Regions from separate parts of the Mesorhizobium sp. B2-7-3 genome, predicted to be linked through region 1. Evidence: riboswitches for the same ligand, from Rfam matches in the RefSeq annotation. Region 1 holds a riboswitch; each other region holds the start of a gene.
The links. Region 1 has a riboswitch for cobalamin ahead of FJW04_RS13880 (DUF1636 family protein). Riboswitches for the same ligand answer to the same signal wherever they lie in the genome.
Positions count from the first base shown of each region.

Region 2: it holds a riboswitch for cobalamin, as region 1 does, so the genes downstream of both, bluB (5,6-dimethylbenzimidazole synthase) here and FJW04_RS13880 (DUF1636 family protein) in region 1, are expected to answer to the same signal.
Region 3: it holds a riboswitch for cobalamin, as region 1 does, so the genes downstream of both, FJW04_RS00015 (aromatic ring-hydroxylating dioxygenase subunit alpha) here and FJW04_RS13880 (DUF1636 family protein) in region 1, are expected to answer to the same signal.

Region 1 is NZ_VFTY01000005.1:271,995-276,531, forward strand. Features, by position in the region: gene cobW (cobalamin biosynthesis protein CobW) at 1-467, opposite strand, end outside; gene FJW04_RS13880 (DUF1636 family protein) at 470-898, opposite strand; cobalamin riboswitch at 936-1,143, opposite strand; gene FJW04_RS13885 (winged helix-turn-helix domain-containing protein) at 1,173-2,372, opposite strand; gene FJW04_RS13890 (NADH-quinone oxidoreductase subunit A) at 2,708-3,073, shown strand; gene FJW04_RS13895 (NADH-quinone oxidoreductase subunit B) at 3,064-3,645, shown strand; gene FJW04_RS13900 (NADH-quinone oxidoreductase subunit C) at 3,650-4,252, shown strand; gene FJW04_RS13905 (four helix bundle protein) at 4,287-4,537, shown strand, end outside.
Region 2 is NZ_VFTY01000006.1:46,521-51,057, reverse strand. Features, by position in the region: gene FJW04_RS15080 (hypothetical protein) at 1-672, shown strand, start outside; partial or broken gene bluB (5,6-dimethylbenzimidazole synthase) at 789-1,394, opposite strand; cobalamin riboswitch at 1,466-1,648, opposite strand; gene FJW04_RS15070 (histone deacetylase family protein) at 1,827-2,753, shown strand; gene FJW04_RS15065 (exodeoxyribonuclease VII small subunit) at 2,757-3,008, shown strand; gene FJW04_RS15060 (DUF2277 domain-containing protein) at 3,100-3,366, shown strand; gene FJW04_RS15055 (pirin family protein) at 3,406-4,326, shown strand; gene dxs (1-deoxy-D-xylulose-5-phosphate synthase) at 4,402-4,537, shown strand, end outside.
Region 3 is NZ_VFTY01000001.1:377-4,913, reverse strand. Features, by position in the region: gene FJW04_RS00030 (serine kinase) at 1-604, opposite strand, end outside; gene FJW04_RS00025 (PqqD family peptide modification chaperone) at 637-1,068, opposite strand; gene FJW04_RS00020 (hybrid-cluster NAD(P)-dependent oxidoreductase) at 1,210-2,310, opposite strand; gene FJW04_RS00015 (aromatic ring-hydroxylating dioxygenase subunit alpha) at 2,388-3,635, opposite strand; cobalamin riboswitch at 3,748-3,950, opposite strand; gene FJW04_RS00010 (DUF680 domain-containing protein) at 4,442-4,537, shown strand, end outside.

The DNA of each region.
Region 1 (4,537 bases):
CGCTGCGCCTGCAGGGCGTCCATGTCATTGGCGACGCGGCCTTCCGCCAGTGCGGGACCGTCGACCACGGCGATGACGCCATCGACCGTTACGCGGCTCTTCACCGTCGGCCACTGGAAAGCCTGGACCAGCGGTTTGGGCAGAGCGAGGCCCGAGGTTTCGATCAGGATATGGTCGACCTTCGGCGTCAGCGACAGGATCTTGTCGAGCGCCGGCACAAAATCGTCGGCCACGGTGCAGCAGATGCAGCCATTGGCCAGTTCGACGATGTTTTCCTCTGGGCAGGTGTCGATGCCGCATCCCTTGAGGATCTCGCCGTCGATGCCGATGTCGCCGAACTCGTTGACGATGATGGCGATCCGCTTGCCGCCGGCGTTTTCCAGGAGATGGCGGACCAGCGTCGTCTTGCCGGCGCCGAGGAAGCCGGTGACGACGGTGCAGGGAACGCGGGACAGAGATGTTGTCATGATCAATCTTTCAGCATGTCGAGGGGAGGGATGCGGGCAACGAGGCCGCGCTTGAGGCTATCGGGTCTGCCTCGCCAGGGAATGAGGCCGTCGTTCGAGGTGGCGAAGAGTTTCGCGCCGGTGACGAGATCGGCGCCGCTGGTCGTGGTCAGATCGCCGAACACATAGCTCCAGCAGCCGTCGCGCAGGACCGCGGCGCTCAGCCGGCGCTTGCAATTGCCGAGGCATTCGACCGTGCGGATGCGAATCTTCTCGCCCGAGGCGGCTTGGCGCGTATCTTCGGCCAAAAGTTCGCCGGCCCGGGGATGGGCATCGGAGCCGGTCTCGTCGCGACAGGAAGCGCAGACGATGACCGTGATGCCGACCAGGGGATGATCCCCGCCGGACGAAATGTCGGTTGTTTCAGCCGAAAAACTGCTGTCGCGATCCACATCAGGCTCCTTGCCCGGAAAACCCGCCAGGCGATCGGATTCTTGCATTCCAGACGGCAGGTCTCCTGGCTCGCGGGTCATCGCCTTGGGTAGCCGCCTTCCCGGGACAATCCCAGTGGCTTTCGGCCTTGGCTCTTCGCTCACAGTTGCGGGGACAGCCGCGGATTTGGGATCTTCAATCCCGCACCGCATTCCCTCTTGGCTCCTCCCTTTGCCGAGAGGAGACCGTCTGGATGGGATTTAGGCTCTTGCGGGCAGCGGTGTCAACGCGAGCTTACGACACCGCGATGTCGGACAGCGCCGGGCCGAGATCGCCGGCAGGCGTTATTTCCATGCGCTCGAGGCCAAGCCAGCCCTGCATCTGCTTCAATTCCTCGAAGAGTTGAGCCGCAGTCTCCGCCGGTGCGTTGGCCTGCGCATAGGCCGCATGGACACGCAGGACACTGGCCGGCCGGTCAGCCTTGAGGTCGACGCGCGCCACGATCCTGTCGCCGAGCAGGAAAGGCAGGACATAGTAGCCGTATTGGCGCTTGTCGGCCGGCGTGTAGATTTCGATGCGGTAATGGAAGTCGAACAGCCGCTCCGAGCGCGAACGCTCGAAGACGACCGGATCGAACGGCGCCAGCAGAGCGCGGGCCTCGATCTTGCGCGGGATACGGGCGTCCTTGTGAAGGTAAGCCGGCTTGTCCCAGCCCTCGACACGGACCGGCAGCAAGTCGCCGAGTTCGACCAGTTCCTCCAGCCGGCCTTTCATGTCGGCCGGCGAGAGCCGAAAATAATCGCGCAGGTCGCCTGATGTCGCCACGCCATGGGCACGGGCGGAAATGCGCAGCAATTCGCGGTGCGCGTCCTCAGGCGTCGGTACCGGCAGATCGAGGATCGCCTGCGGCAGCACGCGCTCCGGCAGGTCGTAAAAGCGCTCGAAGCCGCGCCGGTGCGCGGTGGTGATGCGCCCGGCCCAGAACAGCCATTCGAAGGCGTGCTTGGCATGGCTCCAACCCCACCAGCCACCGGAGCCTTTCTGGCCTTCGAGCGCCGAAGCGGCGATCGGCCCGCGCGCGACGACCTCGCGGTAGATCTCTTCTATATAGGCGGCGTGCTCGCGGCCCCATTTGGCCAGCCCCAGATACATTTCATCGCCTTGCTCGGCGCGCTGCATGCGCCAGCGCATCAGTGGGTAGGTCTCGACCGGCAGGAACGAGGCTTCATGCGCCCAATATTCGAAGACGGTGCGCTTGCGCGTTACGGCGGCGTTGTCGAGCAAAGCGAGGGGATAGGGGCCGAGACGCGAATAGAGCGGCATGTAATGAGCGCGCACCACCGCACTGACGGAATCGATCTGCAACAGGCCGGTGCGGGACAGAACGCGGGCGAAATGGCGGCGGTCCGGCGTGCCGGCGGGGCGGGGATCGAGAAATCCCTGGGCGGCGAGCGCGATGCGCCGGGCGGCGGCAAGCGAGATCTTTTCCTTCATGCGTATGCGTCCCTGATGGACCTGTCTGGCGTCATTGCCCGGCGTGATTCCCGTCCATGCTAGCAGGGTTTTGGCGGCAACCCTGTCAGGAGACAAAAGTGGAGTGAAAAGCGAAGGAAATCAAACAGGAGCGGATGGGACCAGTTTCTCCCGGAATGCCGTCCAGCTCGGTGTTTTGAACAAGGTTTGACTTGCTTCGCTGGAAGTGCTGCGCTAACCCTCGCCGCGTTGCAGCATAGGCCCCTTAAAACGGTTCAGCGGTTAATCTGTCACGCTTCCGCATTAAGGTTCGGTGCTGTAGTCAAAGTGGATTGGCGCCAACGGAAAGCCGCTGCATGAACGCACTTCTCAGTTCGTACCTGCCCATCGTCCTGTTTATCGGCGTGGCACTGGTCGTCGGCCTGGCGCTGCTGGCGGCTCCGTTCCTGGTGGCGTATCGCAACCCCGATCCCGAAAAGCTTTCCGCCTACGAGTGCGGTTTCAACTCGTTCGACGATGCCCGCATGAAATTCGACATCCGCTTCTACCTGGTGTCGATCCTGTTCATTATATTCGACCTGGAAGTTGCCTTCCTCTTCCCCTGGGCAGTGTCCTTCTCGAAGATCGGCATGCTCGGTTTCTGGTCAATGATGGTGTTTTTGGCAGTGCTGACCATCGGCTTTGCCTATGAATGGAAAAAAGGAGCGCTGGAATGGGATTGAACGACAGTTCAGGCACCCTCGTCGCGCCGAAGCCCAAAGGTATTATCGACCCCAACACCGGTAGGCCGGTAGGGGAGGACGATCCCTTCTTCCTCGAAATCAACAATGAGCTTGCCGACAAGGGCTTTCTGGTCACCTCGACCGAGGCGCTGATCACCTGGGCGCGTAGCGGCTCGCTGATGTTCATGACCTTCGGTCTGGCTTGCTGCGCGGTCGAGATGATCCACACCTCGATGCCGCGCTACGATTCGGAGCGGTTCGGTGTCGCGCCGCGGGCGTCTCCGCGCCAGTCCGACATCATGATCGTCGCCGGCACGCTGACCAACAAGATGGCGCCGGCGCTACGCAAGGTCTACGACCAGATGCCGGAGCCGCGCTACGTCATCTCGATGGGCTCGTGCGCCAATGGCGGCGGCTACTATCACTATTCCTATTCGGTGGTACGCGGCTGCGACCGCGTCGTGCCGGTCGACATCTATGTGCCCGGCTGCCCGCCGAGCGCCGAAGCCCTGCTCTATGGCATTCTTCTGCTGCAGAAGAAGATCCGCCGCACCGGCACGATCGAACGGTAAATCCATGGCCGCCTCCTTAAGCGAACTGTCGACCTATCTCGGCGAGAAGCTGCCTGGCCGCTTCGGCGATGCGGTATTCGCCTATGGCGAGCTCACCGTTCACGTCGAGCCTCAAAACCTGATCGAGGTGATGACCTTCCTGCGCGACGATGCGCGCTGCCAGTTCATCTCGATCATCGATGTCTGCGGTGCCGACTATCCGTCGCGGGCCAAGCGCTTCGACGTCGTCTATCACCTGCTTTCGCCGAAGCAGAATGTGCGCATTCGCATCAAGGTGCAGGCCGACGAGGAGACGATGGTGCCTTCGATCACCGGCGTCTATCCCGGCGCCGACTGGTTCGAGCGCGAAACCTACGATCTCTATGGCGTGCTGTTTTCGGGCCACCCGGACCTGCGCCGCCTGCTGACGGACTACGGTTTCGAAGGCCATCCGCTGCGCAAGGATTTCCCGCTGACCGGTTTCGTCGAAGTGCGTTACGACGACGAAGCCAAGCGCGTCATCTACGAGCCGGTGGAACTGAAGCAGGAATTCAGGAACTTTGACTTTTTGAGCCCCTGGGAGGGAACCGACTATGTCCTGCCCGGCGACGAAAAAGCGAAACAGTGAGTAGGGAAGTAGTGAGTAGTCAGTAGGAGAAAAGTTGGAGCGACGGATCGAATCTTATCGCGACTTGAAGGTGTGGCAATCAGCGATGACGCTCGCTGAAGACTGTTACCGCCACACTAAGGACTTCCCGAAAGAAGAGATCTACGGCATGACCTCTCAGATGCGCCGATCGGCGGTTTCGATCGCGGCGAATGTCGCGGAGGGATACGGTCGCGAAAACAGAGGTTCGTTCGTTCAATTTTTGCGCATGGCGCAAGGTTCGTTGAAGGAACTGGAAACGCACAT
Region 2 (4,537 bases), on a different contig from region 1:
ATTCCCCACGGCCAGAACCAGATCGCCTACGCGAAAGAAGTCGTGACCGAGCGTTTTGCCGAGGCCAATATCCTTTTCGTCGTCGACCAATTGGTCAAGGGCGCCATACGCGCCATCACCGGCCTGCTCGGCGGCATCGCGGCCTTCCTGCCCATTCCTGGCCTGAGCGGCCTGGTTTCGTTCCTCAACACGGTGATTCGCCTGTCGCTGACCTATGTCGACGAGATCATTCTCGGCTACAACATCCGCATCAGTTCGTCCTCGCCGTTCGAAACCGCGCGCCAAGGCGTTGTGCTCTACGCCCAGAACGGCAAGACCATGGTCAAGAATGCCGTCTGGCTAGGGGTCATCATGTGGGGCGTGTCGTTCGTGATTTTCCTGCTGATGCTGGCTCCGGCAGCCGCTATTCTTTACGTCATGCCCGGGCAGCTCGCCGGCTGGGCTTTCGTGCTGGCAATCGTCTTTGCCTGGGCCTTCAAGGCGGCCTTCATTGAGCCGTTCGCCATTGCCTGCCTGATGCAGGTCTATTTCAAGACCATCGAGGGTCAGGTGCCCGATGCCGCCTGGGACGCCAGGCTGGCCGAAGCCTCGTCGAAGTTCAGGGAACTCAAGGACAAGGCGCTCTCCACTTTCGGCGGTTCGCGCTGGGGCACGGCCGGCGCGACGCGCTGATCGGCTAGGCTCGCGGGCGCACCGGCGGCGGTACAGAGCCACGCCACTGCTGATTTGAGCGGCGCTTCGCCTTGTCCGCGAAAAGTCTCGCTCATGATAAGCTCGGGCAACGGCAGCCGCCGGCCCCAGCCGTGTGTTTCGAGATCCGGCTTCGGTGCGAATTCGGAAACGCGGCCGACGCAGAGATAGGCGATCGGCGTCACTTGATCGGGAATGGCCAGCAAGCTTTTCAGCGCTTGCGCCTCGATGATGCTGACCCAGCCGACGCCGACGCCCTCGGCGCGTGCCGCCAGCCAGAAATTCTGCACCGCGCAGACCGTGCTGTAGAGATCCATCTCCGGATTGTGCCAGCGCCCCAGCGGCGAGCCTTTCGAGCGCTCGCGGTCGCAGGTGATGCAGATGTTGAGCGCGCTTTCGCAAATGCCTTCGAGCTTGAGCTTGCGGTAGAGCGCCTGCCGTTCTGCCTCGATTTCAGGCAGTTCCCGTTCTCGCGCGGCCAGGAACAGGTCGCGCACTTCCGCCCGCCGCGCGGCATCGCGAATGACGATGAAATTCCAAGGTTGCATGAAGCCGACCGATGGCGCGTGGTGGGCGGCAAGCAGCAGCCGCGCCAGCACCTCGTCGTCGATGGCCTCCGATGTAAAATGGCTGCGGACGTCGCGCCGCGTGAAGATGGCGCGGTAAACAGCGTCGCGCGCAATCTGGTCAAATCCATCGCCCATTGGAGTGGTCATAGCTTCCGGCATCGCTTGTCCCCTTGCGATTGCAACCGATGTCATCCGCCTGACCATGCGGATGACGATGCCTGCCAGGCCGGTCTTCTGGCTCGGGATCAACCCGCGTCCGGTGCCTTCCCGTCATCGACAGTGGCATTTACCGGCGCGGTCCCCCTCACAGCGTTGGGCACGCCACGGAGTTCAACCGTGTTCCCGATTCTCCCGCCAGGGCATTTGCAGCCAAGTGGAATCACTTGGCGTCGCAGAATGCGGCTAAAACAAACAGACCGGCAGGCACCAGGCAGTAGCGGCAGTCTTACTCCGAAGGGCCGGCGACGCCAATGCCCGCAGCGACATCAATGGACGCAGGTTCGATTTTCCCCAGCGATCAAGCCGCGACGCATGGCCATCACGGCGCCGGGGCACTAGATAGGGGGCATGGCCACCCGTCTCTACACGCACCCGATCTTTCTCGAACACATCACCCCGCCCGGTCACCCTGAGCGGCCCGACCGCCTGCGCGCCATCGAGCGCGTGCTCGACGACGAAGCTTTTGCCGCGCTTGACCGCGTCGAGGCACTGCAAGGCGACGAGGCGACCATCCTCTACGCGCATCCCGCCGATTTCGTCGCGCGTGTCCGCGCCGCCATCCCCGACGAAGGCATTGCCCGCATCGACGCCGACACCACCGCCAGCCCGAAAAGCTGGCAGGCGGTGATTACGGCGATCGGTGCCGCCAATGCCGCCGTCGACGACGTCTTTGCGGGCCGCGCCGACAACGTCTTCGTCGCCGCCCGCCCGCCCGGCCACCATGCCGAAAAGACCACGGCCATGGGCTTCTGCTTCTTCAACACGGCGGCAATCGCAGCGCGCCATGCGCAGAGGAAGCATGGCGCCGAGCGTGTCGCTGTCGTCGACTGGGACGTGCATCACGGCAACGGCACCCAGGATATTTTTTGGGACGATCCCTCGGTGCTCTATTGCTCGACGCACCAGATGCCGCTTTATCCCGGCACGGGCGCGAAGAGTGAGACCGGCGCCGGCAACATCGTCAATGCGCCGCTGGCGCCTCGGACGGGCAGCGAGGTGTTTCGCGATGCGTTCCTGTCGCGCGTGCTGCCGGCACTCGACAATTTCGCGCCGGATCTGATTATCGTTTCGGCCGGCTTCGACGCGCACCATCGCGACCCGCTGGCGGAAATCAATCTGACCGAAGACGATTTCGACTGGGCGACCGGCCAGCTGATGCAGCGCGCCGCAATCCACGGCGGCAACCGGCTCGTCAGCCTGCTCGAGGGCGGCTACGATCTGCAGGGATTGGCATTTTCGGTCGCCGCCCATGTCGGGCGACTGATGAAAGGATGAATGATGACCGGTGAGATCAACGAAGACGTCAAGGCGATGAGCTTTGAACAGGCACTCGACGCACTGGAGAAGATCGTCGATGATCTGGAGCGTGGCGACGTGCCGCTCGACCAGTCGATCCGGATTTACGAGCGGGGCGAGGCGCTGAAGGTCCATTGCGACCGGCTGCTGAAGGCCGCCGAGGACAAGGTCGAGAAGATCAGGCTGTCGCGCGACGGCAAGCCGGTTGGAACCGAGCCGCTCGACGCGGACTGAGGTCCGGAGCAGCCTACCGGTTTTTGGACACGATCATCATTGAGGATACAGTTCGTCCCGATTGAAACGGACAAGAGGAGATACGGAAGCGATGTGCAGAAACATCAAGACCCTGTTCAATTTTGATCCGCCGGCAACCAACGACGAAGTCCGCGACGCGGCACTGCAGTTTGTCCGCAAGCTGAGCGGCACAACGCGGCCTTCTGCCAAGAACCAGCATGCGTTCGATCATGCCGTCGAAGCCATCGCGGCATCCGCACGCGAATTGCTCGATTCCCTCGAAACCCACCAGCATCCGCGCAATCGCGAAGAGGTGGCGGCCAAATTAAAAGCAAAAGCGGCGATCCGGTTCGCCTGATATGCCCAAGCGCCCATTGACCGCTGACGAGGAGAGTTCATGAGCTTCTTCCCCGGCAAGGACCCTGAGGCCGGCGATGCCTTCGCCAGCGACCAGATCGAGTTGATGGTTATCCCCAACGCCAAGGACATTGGCGGTTTCGAGGTGCGTCGCGCCTTGCCGACAGCCAAGCGGCGCCTGGTCGGGCCGTTCATCTTCTTCGATCGAATGGGCCCCGCGATCATGCGTGCCGGCCAGGCGCTCGATGTTCGTCCGCACCCGCATATCGGCCTGTCGACCGTGACCTATCTGTTCGACGGCAAGATCAGGCATCGCGATTCGCTCGGCACCGAGATGGTCATCCAACCCGGCGACGTGAACCTGATGACGGCTGGTCGCGGCATCGTCCACTCCGAGCGCACGCCGCAGGAATTGCGCGGCGCGCCGATGTCGATCTCCGGCCTGCAGACCTGGTTGGCTCTGCCGGACGGCAAGGAAGAGGTGGCGCCGGTGTTCGAGAACACAGCGGCGCTGCGGCTTCCCGAAATCGACGCCGAAGGCGTCAGCGGCCGCGTCGTCATCGGTGATTTCCAGGGTTTGCGGTCTCCGGTGCGGGCCGATTCCGAGACACTCTATGCAGATTTGCGGCTGGCGCCCGGCGCCAGCGTCAAGATCCCGGCCGATGCCGAGGAGCGCGCCATCTACACGCTGGAGGGCGAGGTCTCGATTTCGGGTGATGTCTTTCCAGCGGAACGGCTGCTGGTGTTCCGGCCCGGCGACGAGATCGTCATATCGTCATCGACGGGTGCGCATTTCATGCTGTTCGGCGGCGCGTCTCTCGGTTCGAAGCGCTACATCTGGTGGAATTTCGTTTCCTCGTCCAAGGAGCGCATCGAGCAGGCCAAGCAGGAATGGAAGACCGGCCGCTTCGATATCGTTCCTGGCGATGAGAAAGAATTCATCCCGCTGCCGGAAGGCTGAGAAGATCGGTGAGGGGCTGACCGTCCGCGTCAGCGACACGCATTTACTTTCGCCGGCCGGCGGCCTATCCCGCCGATGAACAGAAAGTCTGGGCCCAACGTGAACGCAACGCCGCATACGCCGCTTCTCGATAGGGTTCGCGTCCCGGCCGACCTGCGCACGCTGGCCGAGAGCGACTTGCCGCAATTGGCATCAGAGCTTCGCCTCGAAC
Region 3 (4,537 bases), on a different contig from region 1:
CGCCGACACTGTCGAGCCCGTTAAGCAGGCCGGCGGCGACGGTCCCCGATTTCCCGGCCCCGCCCGAGCCGGCAAGCAGAATACCGTTGCCGTCGATGCCAAGCGTGCCGGCATGCGTCAGCCGCATGCCGCGCGCGGCATATTCCCAGTGCAGGAAGGCGCGCAGCGGTGCTCCCGGCTCCCAGGGCGGAAAGGCATCGGCCGAGGCCATCAGCTGCACGCCGACGCGGCGGTGCGGATCGTAGACCTGCCAGAAATCCAGGTCGTGGAAATGGTGCCCGCGCAAACCGGCTTCGGCGAGCCGTTTGGCAAAACCGTGCTCGGTGAAATGGGCATCGCCCCAGTGCGCCGGCTCCGGGATGCCGTCAATGCCGGGATGCGCGATGAAGATGCGACCCGTGGACGGTGCCGGCTGGTCATGCCCGGGCTCGACAAAAGCATGGCCCAATGCATCGGCAAGCACGCCGTGACCGAGATGCACGGTCAGTTCAAGCCAGGGCAGGCGAACCTTTCGCATGGTCGGATAGCACGCGGCCGCGCCTTCAGCGGCGGCGATGAGATACCTGGCGTAATCCGGCAAGGTTTCGAGCGTGACGCGCGGCATCAATCGCCTTCCATCACGCTGCGGCCGCCCCGTCAGGAAGCCTGCTTGACCGCCGGCCAGCCGAGAGGTTCCTCGACCTCGTGGATGGGATCAACGACGATCAGGTCGGCGAGGTCGTCGTGAATGCTCACATTGAGCGGCTCGTTCGTGGCGGCAAGCTCGGCAGGCAAATCGCCCGGCAAAGGCTGCGCCGCCGCGTCCAAGCGCACCAGCAAACCCAATTCGAGCAATTGCGATATGAAGCGTTCGAGTTCGGCCTGGCCTATTGTCGAGCCGCCGGCGCTCAGCCCGACCAGAGCCTGGGCGTCCGCGCCGGATGAAAGCGCCTGCCATACCTTGCTGCCGGAATCGGAAAAGCCGAAATATTTGCCATTGGCAAGATTGAGCACCACGGCCTCGCCATCGAAAGATTCGAAAACGATATCCCGGCTCGCTACCGCATAGGCGTGGGAGTCATGCGTCATTGTTGCCCCGTCCTGCATTTCCTGCCCGCCAGCAGGACCGCTTCCACCAACAACGCCTGTAAACTTTCAGGTCTTCCTTGGCAAGGTAACCTTTGCCGGCAACGCGGGACCATTTCCGGGTTCAGTCGAAAGCCGGGCGGATCAAGCCTCGATTTCAAGCGGCGACAATGGCTTGGAACAACAGGCCAGGATGAAGCCATCATCGATCTCATGATCGAGGATGCCGCCATTGTGGCTCATCTCGACGCTGCCGGAGACTTTCTTCACTTTGCAAGTTCCGCAAAGGCCGAATTCGCAGGCGGCCGGTATTCGCACGCCCGAGGCGCGCGCCGTCTGCAGCACGGTCTGGCCGCCGACACAGTCGGCGTCGACATCCGAAAGCGCGAAGCGGATCGGCGTCGCGGCTTCGACGCAAATCGCCGCGCCGTCTTCAGCCGGCGAGGCAAACGGCGCCGGGATTTCCTCCATCGCCGGCGCGGCAAAGCTCTCCTGATGGTATTTTGCCATGTCGAACCCGGCGGCCTCCAGCATGCCGCGCACGGCGCGCATGAAAGGGTCGGGGCCGCAGCAGAAGATTTCGCGTTCGCGGAAATCGGGCGCCAGGAGCGGCAGCCGGATGGCGTCGATGCGGCCCATATGGCCGTACCAGCCCTCGCGGCTCGACCGCTCCTCGATCATGAAGCCGAGCGACAGGCCCGGCATATGGCCGCCGAGCAGTTCGAGTTCCTTGCGAAAGATGATCTCTTCCGGGCGCCGCGCGCAATTGACGAAGCCGACATCGGTCCATGGCGCGCAGTCGTTCAGCCAGCGCAGCATCGACATCATCGGCGTCACGCCCGAACCGGCCGAGATGAACAGGTATTTCGCCGCCGGGTGGCTGTGCAGCGAAAAGTCGCCGCCCGGTCCATAGGCCTTGACGTGCGAGCCGGGCGTCAGGTGATCGAACATCCAGCGTGTGCCGACGCTGCCCGCCTGCGCCTTCACCGTCACCGCGATCGAGAATGGCCGTGACGGCGATGATGACAGCGTGTAGGTGCGCATCAGCGGGCCGTCCGGTGTCGGCAATTCCAGCGTCACGAACTGGCCCGGCTTGTAGCGGAACCAGGTCTGGTTGTCGGAGCGGAAGGTGAAGGTCTTGACGTCGGGCGCCTCGTCGCTGACGCCGGTTACTTCCAGCACCTGCAGCCTGTCGTTCCACGGCGCCATCTGGTCGAGGTGGCGATAGAGGCCAAGATCAGTCATGGCGTTCATCCCTGCATACCTTTCATTTTGGGCGTGTCGTGATCCCAAAGCCGCTGCACAGTTTTGGCCGACATGCGCTAGGCGACACTGCGCAGAGCAGGCCGGCCGTCTTCGGAAAGCCGTGGGCCGATAAAGCGCGCGTACCAGTCGACGAACTGGATGACGCCGCCCTCGTGCAGCTCCGAATAGGGACCGGGCTCGTAGGCCGGCGACAGGATGCCGAAGGCGTTTTCCTCGACGATGCGGCGGTCCTGGTCGTTGGTCTCGGTCCAGACATGGGTGAGTTCGGCGAGATCGTAGTCGACGCCTTCCACGGCATCCTTGTGGACCAGCCATTTGGTCGTAACCGCTGTTTCCGTGGCGCTGACCGGCAGCACGCGGAACGTCACCGCATGATCCACGAGGATATGGTTCCAGGTTGTCGGGTAGTGATAGTGCATCAGCGTGCCGATCCGGTCGGCCGAGACGCTGTCGGACAGGTTCTTCTTCACCGCCCGCTTGCCGGTCATCGTGTAGCTCTGGGCATCGCGCAGCAGCGGCGCGCGGGTGGCGCGGTATTGTCCAGCCGGGTCGATGCGAAACTTGCTGGGCAGGCCAACAGCTTCGCACCTCGCCCAGTGGGCCAGCATCTCCGGATCGCTGTCGGCGCCTTGCACGCCGGTCACGGTCGGCGCTTCCGGGAAGGTCTTGCACAGCTCAGGATGATTGCCCGCGCAATGGTAGCATTCGCGGTTGTTTTCCCAGACCAGCTTCCAGTTGCCCTTCTCGATGATCGTGCTCTCGAAGGCGATCTTGGCCTCGCTCAGCCGGTGCGGCAGGAGATAGGGCTCGATCATCGCCCGCATCGGCGCGAAGTCGGCGGGCTCCTTGGCCAGGCAGATGAAGACATAGCCGGCGACGCTTTCGCAGGCGACCGGCTTGAGCCCGAACTGGCTCTTGTCGAACCCATCGGCCATCTGGCGGGCGAACAGCAGCCGGCCGTCGAGTTCGTAGGTCCACTGGTGATAGGGACACACCAGTTTGGCGGCCATGCCCTTCTCGGTGTTGCAGACGCGGCTGCCGCGATGGCGGCAGGAATTGTGGAAAGCGTTGATCTTGCCCTGCTGATCGCGCACCAGCACGACCGGATAATCGCCGATCTGCACGGTGATGAAGCTGCCCGGCTTGGGCAACTCGCAATCATGGCCGATGAACAGCCAGTCGCGATACCAGATCAGTTCCATGTCAAGCTTGAAGTAGTCCGGGTCGGTATAGAAGGGCTGTTCCAGCGAAAGGCCCTGTCTGCGGCCGTTTAAAAGCCTCAGCATGTCGTTGCGCGCGTCCATGTCCTGTCCTCATTTTCAAGGACTGAACTGGTGGTGATGGAGGAAGGACTGGGCGCAAGCCGGCGAAAGCCGGACAACACCATCCGCCCCTTGACCGCCCACCGCGATCAGTCGAGTTCTAGCGATCTCGGGCTGGTTTCCGGGCTCTGGAGTTGTCCTGGCGGACCATCGCGACACCTTCCCAAGCTTTCGCCCAGTGGTCTCCCGTTGCGACTTGAACTCCACCACCGTTGCGGGGGCAGCGCCGGAATCTGACCGGCTTCCCAATTCTCCGCTCCGTCGTCACGCAGCGGCACCTGAGATCGCTCGATCTAATCACGACAGGGTTTGCGACATCGGCACGAAAGCGACATCGCATCCATGCGGCGCGACACGTACGCGGGATCGTCCCGGCGCGGTTGCAGCGGGGGAATCGCCTCTTCTCGCCAGGTGCGCGGGCACCGTTTTCGACCCTCAGCGGGCCGGAAAAGGGTTAATGGTTTCGAAAAGTGACTATTAGCAGAGTCTAAAATCGAACCGAACGGTTCGTTTCTGTTGACGGTGCGTGCAGGACGGTGTGAACGCCCAGCCTTCCGACACAGTTGGTGATCGGGGCGTGATCTTATGCAACTATTTGATATCAAATGGAAAAATAAGACATGTAGAAGGCGTTGGTACAATTTCAAGTGGTGGAGTCATGGTCCACGCTGAACAACTTCGTGATTGGAAACGGCAAGGGGGCTCTCCCACATCGGGGCTGTCCGAACGACGCGATTTAATCCCAAGACACGCCGCTAGACGGACGGGAAAAATACTGGAGTACAAAAATGAAAAAGATCATTCTCACTGCCGCCGCCCTTCTGGCTATTTCCGGCAGCGCCTTCGCTAGCAGCGACCATTATGGTTCGAACGCCGCGACCCCC